DNA from 2 places in the Streptococcus sp. 1643 genome. Region 2 is predicted to be linked to the other one. Evidence: predicted binding sites of a transcription regulator. Region 2 holds the regulator's gene; the other holds the start of a gene.
What was found. Region 2 encodes Rex, which represses fermentation and respiration genes when NADH is low (regulators of the CRP and FNR family bind a similar motif). Its sites were predicted from a motif close to TTGTGAANTANTTCACAA; they were not measured.
Positions count from the first base shown of each region.

Region 1: adhE (bifunctional acetaldehyde-CoA/alcohol dehydrogenase) is a predicted target of Rex. The motif match lies at 1,146-1,163, and genes of this name have one in related genera.

Region 1 is NZ_CP040231.1:161,011-164,427, forward strand. It holds gene yajC (preprotein translocase subunit YajC) at 1-10, shown strand, start outside; gene FD735_RS00925 (low molecular weight protein-tyrosine-phosphatase) at 58-501, shown strand; gene FD735_RS00930 (MORN repeat-containing protein) at 488-898, shown strand; gene adhE (bifunctional acetaldehyde-CoA/alcohol dehydrogenase) at 1,197-3,417, shown strand, end outside.
Region 2 is NZ_CP040231.1:1,051,859-1,055,275, forward strand. It holds gene FD735_RS05560 (ribose-phosphate diphosphokinase) at 1-46, shown strand, start outside; gene FD735_RS05565 (cysteine desulfurase family protein) at 56-1,171, shown strand; gene FD735_RS05570 (DUF1831 domain-containing protein) at 1,176-1,523, shown strand; gene FD735_RS05575 (DUF4649 family protein) at 1,530-1,745, shown strand; gene FD735_RS05580 (redox-sensing transcriptional repressor Rex) at 1,828-2,469, shown strand; gene FD735_RS05585 (gamma-glutamyl-gamma-aminobutyrate hydrolase family protein) at 2,485-3,174, shown strand; gene FD735_RS05590 (hypothetical protein) at 3,199-3,417, shown strand, end outside.

The DNA of each region.
Region 1 (3,417 bases), 890 kb from region 2:
CGAAGAATAAAACGGGACCTGTCACTCCCGTTTTTCTATGAGACGAGAGGAAAAGGGATGAAAAAAATAGTATTTGTTTGCCTAGGAAATATCTGCCGAAGCCCCATGGCAGAGTTTGTGATGAAGTCCATGACGAGCGATTACCACGTCGAGAGTCGGGCAACGTCATCATGGGAACATGGCAATCCGATTCATAAGGGAACGCAGAGGATGTTCCAGCAGTATCAGATCCCGTATGACAAAGACAAAACATCGCTTCAGATTGGCAGAGAGGACTTTGAATTGTTTGATTACATTATCGGTATGGATGCTTCAAACGTTTCAGATCTGCGTCACATGTGTCCTCAGGAACTACAGTACAAAATCTACTCTTTTGCATCTGAAAGTGTCCCAGATCCTTGGTATACAGGAGATTTTGAGGAAACCTATGCTCGTATCACAAGTGGATGTCAAAGCTGGCTAGATCGATTAGAAAAAGAGAGTAACAATGGAAAAGCTTAAACAATTTTATGAGAAGTGTAGAGTTTACCTAACTCGCCCTAGGTTAGAGCTCGTTGCAGTAGTTGTAATGGTACTCTGTGCTCTTTCGGTATTTCTGCTAAATACGCCTAAAAAGGGTGTCCTGACACTTGATGGTGGAGCTCTTGTTTATGATGGCACCTTGGTACGAGGGAAAATGAATGGTCAAGGAACCCTGACCTTTGAAAATGGAGACCAATATACAGGTGATTTCAATAATGGAGCCTTTAATGGAAAAGGGACTTTCCAATCAAAAGATGGCTGGAAATACGAAGGTGATTTTGTAAATGGTCAGGCTGAAGGTCAAGGGAAGTTGACTACAGAGCAAGAAGTTGTTTATGAAGGGACCTTTAAACAAGGCGTTTTTCAGCAAAAATAGTAGTCTCCAAGTTAGGAGACTATTTTTCAAAACCGGAAAGAAAACGCTTTCTTTTCTTAAATTCGATAAATAACTATCAACTAGAAAAACTTTGTGAAATAAAAAAATTTTTTCCATAATTTCACAATCGTCCAGACAAAACTCTATTGTATAGGGATATTGAGAAAAAAATCACAATCTTAGAAAAATTCTTTGTGAAATACTTATGAAACTGTTTACAAAGCATAAAAAAAGAGTTATAATAAACTTGTGAAAAAATTAACAAAGGATAACATCCTTAAAGGCTATGGAGGATAATATGGCTGATAAAAAAACAGTAACACCAGAGGAAAAACAACTTGCTGCTGAAAAGCATGTCGATGGTCTCGTGAAAAAAGCCTTGGTTGCGCTTGATGAAATGCGCAAGTTGAACCAAGAGCAAGTTGACTATATCGTAGCAAAAGCGTCTGTTGCAGCACTTGACGCGCACGGTATCCTTGCACAACACGCAGTTGAAGAAACTGGTCGTGGGGTATTTGAAGACAAGGCAACAAAAAACCTATTTGCCTGTGAACACGTAGTGAACAATATGCGTGGAGTTAAAACAGTTGGAGTTATCGAAGATGATCCAATTACAGGTTTGACAAAGATTGCGGAGCCTGTCGGGGTAATCTGTGGTGTCACTCCTACAACAAACCCAACTTCAACAGCGATTTTCAAATCATTGATTGCTTTGAAAACACGTAACCCAATCGTTTTCGCCTTCCACCCATCAGCTCAAGAATCTTCTGCTCATGCAGCACAAATCGTTCGTGATGCGGCGATCGCAGCAGGTGCTCCTGAAAACTGTGTTCAGTGGATTACAAAGCCATCTATGGAAGCAACTGGAGCGCTAATGAACCACGAAGGTGTTGCAACTATTCTTGCAACTGGTGGGAATGCTATGGTTAAAGCGGCATACTCATGTGGAAAACCAGCACTTGGGGTAGGTGCCGGAAACGTTCCTGCCTATGTAGAAAAATCTGCTGACCTTCGTCAAGCGGCTCATGACATCGTTATGTCTAAATCATTTGATAATGGGATGGTCTGTGCATCAGAACAAGCGGTTATCATTGATAAAGAAGTGTATGATGAATTTATAGAAGAATTCAAATCATATCACACTTACTTTGTAAACAAGAAAGAAAAAGCACTTCTTGAAGAATTCTGTTTCGGTGTGAAAGCTAACAGCAAAAACTGTGCAGGTGCTAAACTAAATGCAAACATCGTTGGTAAACAAGCAGCATGGATTGCTGAACAAGCAGGATTCAGCGTTCCAGAAGGAACAAACATCTTGGCTGCAGAATGTGCAGAAGTAGGACCGAAAGAACCATTGACTCGTGAAAAATTGTCACCAGTTATCGCTGTCCTAAAAGCTGAAGATACAGAAGATGGTCTTACAAAAGCTCGTCAAATGGTTGAGTTTAACGGACTTGGTCACTCAGCAGCCATCCATACAAAAGACGAAGCTCTTGCTAAACGCTTTGGTACAGAAATCAAAGCAATGCGTATTATCTGGAACTCTCCATCTACTTTCGGTGGTATCGGTGACGTATACAATGCCTTCATTCCATCATTGACACTTGGATGTGGTTCATATGGACACAACTCAGTCGGTGATAATGTGAGTGCGATCAACCTTCTAAACATCAAGAAAGTAGGGAAACGTAGAAATAATATGCAGTGGTTTAAAGTTCCTTCAAAAATTTACTTCGAACGCAATTCTATCCAATACCTTCAAACATGTGAAGATATTGAACGCGTTATGATTGTTACAGACAAATCTATCGAAAAGCTTGGCTTTGTTCAACGTGTTATCGATCAATTGAACGCACGTAGCAATCGTGTAACTATCCAAGTATTCTCAGATGTTGAACCAGATCCAGACATCACAACTGTAGAACGTGGTGCTGAAGTGATGAAAGCATTTGAACCAGATACAATCATCGCTCTTGGTGGTGGTTCTCCAATGGACGCGGCCAAAGTAATGTGGCTCTTCTACGAACAACCAGAAATCGACTTCCGTGACTTGGTTCAAAAATTCATGGACATCCGTAAACGTGCCTTCCGCTTCCCATCACTTGGTAAGAAAGCGAAGTACATCGGTATCCCAACAACTTCAGGTACAGGTTCAGAAGTAACACCATTTGCCGTTATCTCTGATAAGAAAAACAACCGCAAATACCCATTGGCTGACTACTCATTGACACCAACTATTGCCATTGTTGACCCTGCTTTGGTTGAGTCAGTTCCAGACTTCATCGCTGCTGATACAGGTATGGACGTCTTGACTCATGCTACTGAAGCCTACACTTCAAACTTTGCTAACGACTATACAGACGGTATCGCCCTTCAAACAATCAAACTTGTCTTTGAATGGTTGGAAAAATCTGTTAAGACAGCTGACCCAGAAGCACGTGAAAAAATGCATAATGCGTCTACAATGGCTGGTATGGCTTTCGCCAATGCCTTCCTTGGTATGAGCCACTCAATGGCCCACA
Region 2 (3,417 bases):
AAGAAAACCAGTAAGCCCACTCTTTGCTTACAACAAAAAGAAATAAGGTGATTCTTTGATTTATTTGGACAATGCTGCTACGACTCCTATGTCAGCAGTAGCTATTGCAGAAATGACCAAGGTCATGCAAGAAACTCATGGTAATCCTTCTAGTATTCATGGTCATGGTCGGCAGGCTGGCAAACTCTTACGAGAAGCTCGTCAGGACTTAGCCCACTTACTAGGAACCAAACCTCAACATATCTTTTTCACGTCTGGCGGTACAGAAAGTAACAATACAGCCATTATTGGCTATTGTCTCCGTCATCAAAATCGTGGAAAACATATTATCACGACAGCTATTGAACACCATTCTGTACTTGAGACCATCGATTATCTGGTGCAACATTTTGGTTTTGAAGCAACTATCATCCAACCAGTAAATCAAGAAATAACTGCCCAGCAAATTCAAGAAGCCTTACGTGACGATACCATTCTCGTTTCCACCATGTACGCTAATAATGAAACAGGTAGCCTCTTACCTATCGCTGAGATTGGACATATTTTAAAAGACCATCCTGTTGCTTATCATGTAGATGCTGTTCAAGCTATCGGAAAAATTCCTATCCATCCCGAGGAATTGGGAATTGATTTCCTCAGCGCTTCTGCCCATAAATTCCATGGACCAAAAGGAGTCGGATTTCTTTACGCTTCTTCCGCGGACTTTGATTCCTACCTTCACGGTGGAGACCAAGAACAAAAGAAACGGGCTGGAACAGAAAACCTCGCTGCTATTGTAGGTATGGTCGCTGCTCTCAAAGAGGATTTAAATGACCAAGTTGAGCATTACCAAAAACTAGAGGGATTAAAATCTGCTTTTCTAGATGAGATTGCAAATCTAGAATACTATCTCAACGAAAGCCAACACCAGCTTCCTTATGTTGTCAACATTGGCTTTCCTGGTCAAAAAAATGATTTGCTCTTGCTTCGGTTAGACCTTGAAGGAATTTCAATTTCTACCGGTTCAGCTTGTACTGCTGGTATTGTGCAAACCAGTCATGTGCTTAAAGCATTTTATGGACCAGATTCACATCGATTGAAAGAATCTGTCCGTATCAGTCTCTCTCCTCTTAATACTGAGGAAGAACTGAAACAACTCGCACAAACCTTAAAAAATATTATTGGAGATTAATCTAATGGCATTCGAAAAAACCATTAAACTACAAAACTGCCGCTACGACTACACACTTAGCCCTACTGTCAAAAAGTTCACACTGAAAGATAATACTTTCTTTGAAACAAAGGTTGGAAACTACGAACTGACTCGTCTACTTGAAAAAGTACCTAACAGTGGTGAAGGTTTCAAACTAAAAATCATCATCAATAAAGACCTTACAGGTGCTAAACTCAACATTACTGACAAGTCTGGCCTTCGTTTGGTTAATATCTTTAAATCAGAAGACCACCACATTCATCAGGAAAAATTCTACTTCCTCATGGACAGCCTTGTAGAACGCGGTATCTTCACTAAAGAAGAAAGATAATTGACTATGTATCGACTTACCTATCAAGATAACTATCACGTAGAACGTACACTTGAATATAAGGATTACGAAGAGCTCATGTTATCTCTATCTGGCTGTGTGACCCTACCTGATACTCTCCTAATCAGCTCCTTAACGCTGAATGATATGGTGATTTATCAAGGATTGGTTGGCGATCTCTACCGTTTTCTATCGCAAGCTCATTTTTCAGATAAAAACTAAGAAATTTCTTAGTTTTTTCTTGTTTTTGTTGATTTTTTCACAATGTTTCTATAAAATAGAAGAATAGAAAGGTTGTGATTTTGTGAAAGATAAACAGTCTGCTATTCCAAAAGCAACAGCAAAAAGACTCTCTCTTTACTACCGAATTTTCAAGAGATTTCATGCAGAAAAAATCGAACGTGCCAACTCCAAGCAAATTGCAGAGGCTATCGGTATCGATTCTGCGACCGTTCGTCGGGATTTTTCCTATTTTGGTGAACTAGGTCGTCGTGGTTTTGGTTACGATGTCAAAAAATTGATGAATTTTTTTGCTGATCTCCTAAATGATAACTCAATTACAAATGTTATGCTGGTTGGGATTGGAAATATGGGACATGCCCTTCTCCACTACCGCTTCCACGAGCGTAACAAGATGAAAATTATCATGGGCTTTGACCTAGATGACCATCCAGAAGTTGGAAGCCAGACACCTGATGGGATTCCAATCTATGGTATCTCACAGATTAAAGAAAAAATCAAAGAAGCAGATGTCAAAACTGCTATCCTAACAGTTCCAAGTGTTCAATCACAAGAAGTTGCCAATCTTTTGGTTGATGCAGGTATAAAAGGTATTCTCAGCTTTTCCCCTGTTCACCTTCACCTCCCAAAAGATGTGGTCGTTCAGTATGTCGATTTGACAAGCGAACTCCAAACTCTCCTCTATTTTATGCGTAAAGAGGATTAGAAAGCGAAAGCATTTATGAAAAAACCAGTTATTGGGATTACAGGAAATGAAAAAGCTCATCCAGATGATGACATCATGATGAGCTATGCAGCAAAGGGCTTTATTGAAGGAGTCAAGGACGCTGGCGGAATTCCAATCATCCTACCGATTGGTGATCAAGAAATGGCTGCCTATTACATCAGTATCATTGATAAGCTCATCCTAACGGGTGGGCAAAATGTTGATCCAAAATACTATGGTGAACCAAAGGCTATTGATAGTGATGACTACCACCTTCAAAGAGATATTTTTGAACTAGCACTTATCAAAGAAGCGATTAAACAAAAGAAGCCAATTTTCTCTGTTTGTCGGGGTACTCAACTTTTCAATGTCGCTATGGGGGGCACGCTTCACCAAGATATCGAAGATCATTGGCAGGACTGTTCAGCCGAATACACGACCCAACGTCTCGTAACGGAACCTGATACGATTCTCCGAGAAATCTATGGAGAAATCTCTCACATCAACTCCTTCCACCACCAAAGCATTAAAGATCTAGCTTCAAATCTTAAGGTTGTAGCACATGATCCTAAAGATGGAATCATTGAGGCTGTGACAACTACGGATGGCTTTCCTTATCTTGGTGTTCAATGGCATCCTGAATTTCTATTTGAAAATCGCCCCAAAGATAAAACGCTATTTGACTATGTTGTTAACGAACTCTAGGACTTATAAATAGGTTATTAAATCATGAATGAAATTAAAACACCTTCTACTTATGAGATTTTGAGAGATATAGAAGCTAATGTTTTCATATCTTATAAGAAAAAGGAAGCTAATCTTTTCTTATCAAACAATGAAAAAGAAATAAGGGTTTGCTTTCATCTTTCTAATCTCTATAGACTTTTAACAGCGGAAAGTTACCAATCTTTTTCTAAGAATAAAGAGAATTTCGATAAACTATCTCAA